3 regions of the Solitalea lacus genome follow, and region 3 is predicted to be linked to each of the others. Evidence: riboswitches for the same ligand, from Rfam matches in the RefSeq annotation. Region 3 holds a riboswitch; each other region holds the start of a gene.
What was found. Region 3 has a riboswitch for cobalamin ahead of L2B55_RS09555 (uroporphyrinogen decarboxylase/cobalamine-independent methonine synthase family protein). Riboswitches for the same ligand answer to the same signal wherever they lie in the genome.

Region 1 (2,273 bases), 1.3 Mb from region 3:
GTAAAACAGGTCATTGAATGTAGGCATCCGGAATATATCCTTGTAAAAGAAACGGAAGCTCAGCTTATTGTTTGCAAAGGGCTGATAACTTACAAGTACAGAAGGTGAAAAACGAAAATGATTTTTAGGAGTATCTCCTTGTTTTACAGCTTCATACACGGCAGAAGACAGAACTCCCAATTGAATATTAAAACGATTACTTGTCCATTTTGAGTTAAGGGCCGTAAGCCAGGTAAAGCGAGACGGGTAGGCAAACTGGTGGAGGTCGGCGTCCATGCTGTTGTAAAAAACATCACTTGAAAGACCAACCTGAAATTCGTTCGACGCTTTATATACTGCGGCGGCCGAGCCATAAACTTCGTTTTGGTGATAGTTGTTGTCTTGCACGTCTACTATCACGCCCAGGTAATCGGGGTTGAGATAGCGCAAGTAGCTTTTTGCATACTTTACGTTAAAAAGGGCTTCAATTTTAGCTGAGAAAGATTTTTCGTATTTAGATTGAACAAAAAAGGTTTTATCCCACAAACGTTCGGATGAATGCGTATTGTACAGAATAGTAGCTCCAGGCAGACCTCGTTCGCTTTGAAAGTAATAGATTTTGGAACTGAGTTTTTCCTTTTCATTGAGGGTTATAAAGAAGTTTTCTTCTAAACGGAGGGTTACTATATCGGTATTAGACCTTTTCTCACTGGAAACACTGTCATCTTTTGAACCGCTACCTCCATAGTGTAAAACAAATGGGTACTTTCCGTTTGCATTTTGAAATTCAGATAGAAATGAATTGGAAACTTTATCACTAAGTTTATTGTGAATAGTAATAGATGGTGAAATTAATCCAAATGACCCGACCTTGAGCAGGCCATTCATTGCCATGTTTTCCCCTGATGTAAAAACCGGAGCTGTAGTATTTACGGTTAATAAACTGGCCGATGAAAATGACCTGGCGGTGTTTAAAATACTTTCAGGATTGCCAATTGTGAGTGAAATCTGATCGACATTGTTTACAGAGAATTTACCTAAATCAATTTGTCCGGTTTGATTGTCGGTAATGGTAATTCCATCATAGCAAAAACCTGTGTGATTGGCACCTAATCCGCGTACCGAAACGGTTTTAAGGCCACCGATGCCCCCGTAGTCTTTTACGGTAACACCGGCAAAATGCTTAACCACATCTGATAATTGAAACGCTTGAATTTGCTGCAGACTGTAGCGGTTAATTGTTTGCACGGGCGCCATACCGGGCTGGGTCGGCAACGCTTTACTTGTTATCTCCACCTCTTTTAGGCGTTTAAGCGTATCGGTTTGGCCAAGGGCCTCCTTGCTGGAGACGCCGGTAAAAAAGCACAAAAAAAGAATATGTGGATATAATCTTCCCAATGAAGAATACCCATTAACTGGTAATGACATGCTAGCTATGTTGATGTTTAATCAAATAGCCTCCATAGAATAAAATGAAAACCAATGGTTAACCTTTAATTGGCCAACGTTAGGATTCAAGCTTCAGTCCACGAAAGCTTAAACTGTATGCATACATGGCAGGTCTTCTGACTTATCCCAATGTTGAGCGCCTTCCCATCTTATCGACAGTGGCATTAGTGTTTGCTCAACATCTTTTTAAGGACTTACAGCAGCGGGTCTGTTCAGGATTTTCACCTGATTCCCTTTTAATCAACAAGCATTGAACAACGCTTGTTAAACCATAGCGGGGCCAAAGATAATAAATGAGAAGAAAATATCGGTAAAGAATTGGATGTAGGTAGTCCATTGTGGAGGATAAGTGCGTGACTTGTAACTAGGAAATCACAAAACCATTAATATCTTTACCACACGGCGGGCTAAGGCGGTGCAGTTTTCATGGTGTCTTCGGGCAAGCACCGTGCGAAGTAAAAAAACATAGCCAACAAACAGTTTGGCGAGACAAATATGAAAGGACTATGCGAGTATATGGCAAAGACAAACTAATCGGGCTGCTAAAATCAGAAAGTGACTTGTGGACAATATTAAAAACAGTTAGCTTAACAAAGGAGAATATAAATAAAGAATTAAGAAACGAAGTGAAATTGCCATTAGCAACGGTTTGGCACTTGCAAGAGTGATTTTCTACTAAAATAACCATAAACCAGCTTTTACCTGTGATATTGGTAGTTTAACTCAAGCTATTGATATTAGGCGAAGGTGGACTGATGTGAATACGGCATGATATCACGATATTTTAAAAAGTATTAATGAAAAAAATAGGCTCAGTAATAATTTCAAAAAATCCATTAATTGCT
Region 2 (2,273 bases), 570 kb from region 3:
GTAAAGGCTATCACATCTTTACCATCACGTCTGAATGCGTTTAACCCAACTTTAACCGTTCCATCAGAAAATACAGTTTGGAAACCAGCTTCATAGGTAGTTGCCTTTTCAGGACTCAGATTTTTATCCCCATAAATTGAATACAGTTGGTAAAGAGAAGGTGCTTTAAAGGCTGACGAAATATTTACAAAAAGCTTGGTGTTTTCATCAACCAAAAAAGATGGATTTATGGTGTAAGTAAAGTTATTTCCGTAAATAGAATGATGGTTAAATCGAGCCCCGCCTTCAAAATTAAAACCATATAGATTTTTCAGGAAAAATGAAGCGTATACACTGGCAATAGAGTTTTTTGCTGAATCACCATTTAGCTCTGACGTAGATTGCCAGTAAGGGCTTATGTATTTGCTAATCTGATTGGTGTTAGCAAAATGGTAGCTAGTTCCTGTTAAAAGCTCAATATAATTAGAAAGGTTAAACTTACTATAAACTTCTGCATTATGAAGCTGACCTTTCATATCGCTTAAACTATATTCTTGTGGGCCTGTAATGCTATCGTTCAGGAAATAACGCTTTACATTATTGTAGCTATAATTGAAAAACAGGTCGGCTGAATTGAGTTTTAAATTACTTGTAAAACCACTAGCAAGTTCAGAGGATTTCCCTTTATAATCTTTATCATCGGTAAATGCGCCATAATCGATCATCGTTTTTGAGTCACTGTATCGTACAAATGGTCTTATCATTAAATTTGATGTAGCAGCCCATCCTAAATTTGCATTAATTGCTTTTAGATGAAAATCATCATTGTCAAATTCTCCGGTATCTCCAAATTTTTGAGCGCTTGAAAAACCTTTGGAATCTTCGTTAGTAAGAGAAAAGTTGTAATCTACTTTTTTAAAGCGTCCATTTACACCTAAGTTTTGTTTAAAAGTATTGTAACTGCCCCCTGTTAAGAGTGCATTTAAACTTACAGGCTTATCTCCACCTTTTTTTGTAATAATATTTATTACACCTGCCATTGCATCCGAACCGTATAAGGTTGAATGTCCGCCGCGTAAAATCTCAATATGGTCAATCATTTCCAAGCTGATTAAATTCAGATCATAATCATTTGAAATTTGGGAAGGATCATTCACCGGAATTCCGTCAATTAAAATCAGCACGTAACCGCTTGGGGCTCCACGAAGAAAAGTTGAAATATTTATGCCACGGTTAGAGTTAGCTCCATTAAGAGTTAAAGAGGACTGAATATTCAGTAGGTCGTTAATGTTTTTACCTCCGCTACGTTCTAACTCTTCTCTGGAAATGATAGAAACTACTTTTCCGGTCTCAGATGATTGTTTGGCAAATTTAGTAGCTGTAACGTTAACTTCGTCCAGGCTTAACTTCTTGTCCTGGCCAAATGCTGTTAATGAAACGGCAGTAAGCGTCAGTAAAGTAATTGTTTTTTTCAATTTTGATAGTTTATGAGTTGAAGAAGCTCATAACTAACAAGGAAAGTAAATGGAAATACGCTAGCAGTATTCACATTCCAGCTTTGGTCCCCGAAAGCTATGAAATAATTATCGAGCATTGGCAGGTCTTCTGACTTACTCTTTTCTTGCAGCGCCTTCCCGTTGTTGTGTGTTCAACAGTGGCTTGTAGGCCGAAGAAATTTTTACTCTTTAATTCAATGAATACTATTTAAACAATGAACTATAAGTAATTGAGTTTACAGCAGCGGGCCTGTTCAGGATTTTCACCTGATTCCCTTTTAATTGCGTTTCTGAGTAGGGTAAAACGCAAACCAAATGCAATGCAAAATTAGGATTTGCTTTTATAAATTGCAAAAGTTGAAATTGAAACGCTTTAAGAGTTATTATATGAAGAAAGTTTTAGTGCTCTTGCTTATTATTTTATTTAATAAAGTTGCCACAGCGCAAGCAGATAAAAATTTCATTGAAAAGCTGCTTAAATCTAAACCGGAACTGTTTAAAGAAATATTCAATGATCCGGATAAACATGAAGTACAAGTGGTTTACACGCAAATTAATCGTGATAAAAACAACCGTCCCTCTTTTAAAACGTATACTTTTAATGTAGATAGAAACCGTTTTTTCTATGCAGCAAGCACTGTAAAGCTCCCTTTGGCACTTCTTTCTCTTGAAAAGATCAATAAGCTAAATATTAATGGACTAAACAAGGAAGCTGCGCTGAAGATTGACAGTGCTTCCCGCAAGCAAATCGCTGTGAGTGTTGATACTTCGGCTTCAAACGGACTTCCATCGATTTCT
Region 3 (2,273 bases):
CAAATAATCTCCACGACGCTCTTTGTTAATTACATTTTGATAAATGCGGCCGGTAGTAACGTTGTTGGCCTGTGAGGTTGGAACGTTCAAAAAACGTTCATAGTGACCAAGGTCTAGGTCAGTTTCTGCGCCATCTTCAGTTACATAACATTCTCCGTGTTCATAAGGATTCAATGTTCCCGGATCAATATTAATGTATGGGTCAAGCTTTTGGATGGTTACCCTGTATCCCCTCGATTGTAATAATTTAGCTAATGAAGCTGAAATAATTCCTTTCCCTAACGAAGAGGTAACACCCCCCGTAACAAAAACGTATTTAGTCATAATCTCAAATGATGCCTGCTGGTTACGGGTTGCAAAAGTACGAAAAATAATGGGATGATGACTGCCTGAATTTAAATTCAGTTCATATTGTGATAAAGTATTGCTGCTAAAGCACTAAAGCAGGGATTTTGAGCATTGTGAACCCACTTTTATTGAAAGTTGCTCTTGATTGGTGGAAAAAAAGACCCCAAAGAAGGGTGGTTTTGCCAACTTTTTTTGGGGTCTTTCTATACATAATCATACTCAATATTTAAAAGGATCTATGATCAAACTATCTAATTATTATTATTATGTCAAATGATGCCATTGTCAATCATATTCTAATTATATTTGCCTCCGTAGTTCTTTACATTTTTGTTTCGATAGGAAGGTTACTAACCATTAGGTTGGCATTAAATAAGGAACCATGTGCAAATCATGGGCTGTCGCGCAACTGTAAGTAACGTAAAAATTGTTATTATAATCTCATACCCATTGTTCTTTAGAAAGAATGAGAAGGGCGATAACAATGTTACAAGCCAGGATACTTGCCTCACTATGTAAGACAAATGCTTTCGCGGTATAAAGCAGTAGTCATAAAAAGATGTGTTCTGTTGATAAAGCAAGTATCAGCTTAAGCTCATTTTAATTAATCTACACAAATTCCCGAAAGCATACCGAAAACTGTAAGGAACATTAATTTATTTAATGTTTCAACAATGTTTTATGCGTATGCTAAAAAACAATCCTGGTTTCCCACTCAAGGAATCCAAGCGTGAACTTAAAAAAGCTTGTGAGGAATATTGGGGAGGTAAATCCGATAAGTTCCACCTTGAGCAAACTGTACAACATCTGCGGTATCAAAACTGGCAGTTACAACTTCAAGCGGGTATAGATTTAATTCCTTGTAACGATTTTAGTTATTATGATCATGTTTTGGATATGTCATTGTTGTTGGGAGTAATTCCATCACGGTACACACCAATTCTTACTGACATAAAAGGCAATACAGAACTCGACCTGTATTTTGCTATGGCTAGGGGTTATCAGAAAGACGGATTAGACATTAAAGCAATGGAAATGATCAAGTGGTTTGATACTGATTTTCATTACGTTGTTCCTGAGTTTACCGCTGATCAGTCATTTAAATTATTTTCTAACAAACTATTCAGTGAATATACTTTCGCCAAGCAACTATTAGGCGAAAAAGCAAAACCCGTAATCATTGGCCCCGTATCCTACCTACTACTCGGAAAAGAGAAAGAAAACGGCTTTCAAAAGATTGAACTTATTAAGCAACTAGTTCCGGTTTATATCGAAATCTTGAATAAACTAAAGAGTCTGGGAGCTGTATGGGTTCAACTTGAAGAGCCGTTTCTGGCTCTTGCTTTTACTTCAGCTGAAAAACAAGCATTTGAATGGGCATATAATGAGATAAAGAAGAAATGTTTTGGAATAAAAATTTTGCTCACAACTTATTTTGAAGGTTTACGAGACAATATTGAGTTCGCTACAAAGCTTCAAAATGAGGCTTTGCATATTGATTTGGTTCGGGCGCCTAAGCACCTAGAATGCCTAAGCTAATTCGCTTTATTAAGGGTTTTTTGTTCATCAAAATTATGTTATTGTATTGGTCAACAATATTAAAGTACCAAAATTACTAAAGGCCTGTTCGAGACGAATACTACAAAATGCTAAATCGCTATAATGCGAGAACTGTTTTAGGAACTCCGCTTAACAGCTGGGATGTTTTTATGGAAGGTTATTTTAGACTCTCATCAAAATTGAAAGACGTTACTGCATTAAAAAAGTTCGCTTGTGAACATAAATGGCAACATGATTTTGATTTTGAAACAGAACTTTGCAAGCATAACCGTTGTGTCATTATAGCAGATACTGGTTTAAATATTGTATTTGTAAGCAGGAACATAACTGCAATAAACGGTTATCTGCCTGACGAGTTAATTGGT

Region 1: linked by a shared signal. The riboswitch ahead of L2B55_RS03870 (TonB-dependent receptor plug domain-containing protein) and the one ahead of L2B55_RS09555 (uroporphyrinogen decarboxylase/cobalamine-independent methonine synthase family protein) in region 3 are both predicted to bind cobalamin.
Region 2: linked by a shared signal. The riboswitch ahead of L2B55_RS12130 (TonB-dependent receptor plug domain-containing protein) and the one ahead of L2B55_RS09555 (uroporphyrinogen decarboxylase/cobalamine-independent methonine synthase family protein) in region 3 are both predicted to bind cobalamin.

The regions. Positions count from the first base shown of each region.
Region 1 covers NZ_CP091740.1:916,838-919,110, forward strand. Annotated here, with positions in the region: gene L2B55_RS03870 (TonB-dependent receptor plug domain-containing protein) at 1-1,407, opposite strand, end outside; cobalamin riboswitch at 1,518-1,717, opposite strand; gene L2B55_RS03875 (glycosyl hydrolase family 95 catalytic domain-containing protein) at 2,226-2,273, shown strand, end outside.
Region 2 covers NZ_CP091740.1:2,820,834-2,823,106, reverse strand. Annotated here, with positions in the region: gene L2B55_RS12130 (TonB-dependent receptor plug domain-containing protein) at 1-1,454, opposite strand, end outside; cobalamin riboswitch at 1,558-1,807, opposite strand; gene L2B55_RS12125 (serine hydrolase) at 1,863-2,273, shown strand, end outside.
Region 3 covers NZ_CP091740.1:2,253,646-2,255,918, forward strand. Annotated here, with positions in the region: gene L2B55_RS09550 (CTP synthase) at 1-324, opposite strand, end outside; cobalamin riboswitch at 676-873, shown strand; gene L2B55_RS09555 (uroporphyrinogen decarboxylase/cobalamine-independent methonine synthase family protein) at 1,030-1,887, shown strand; gene L2B55_RS09560 (PAS domain-containing protein) at 1,995-2,273, shown strand, end outside.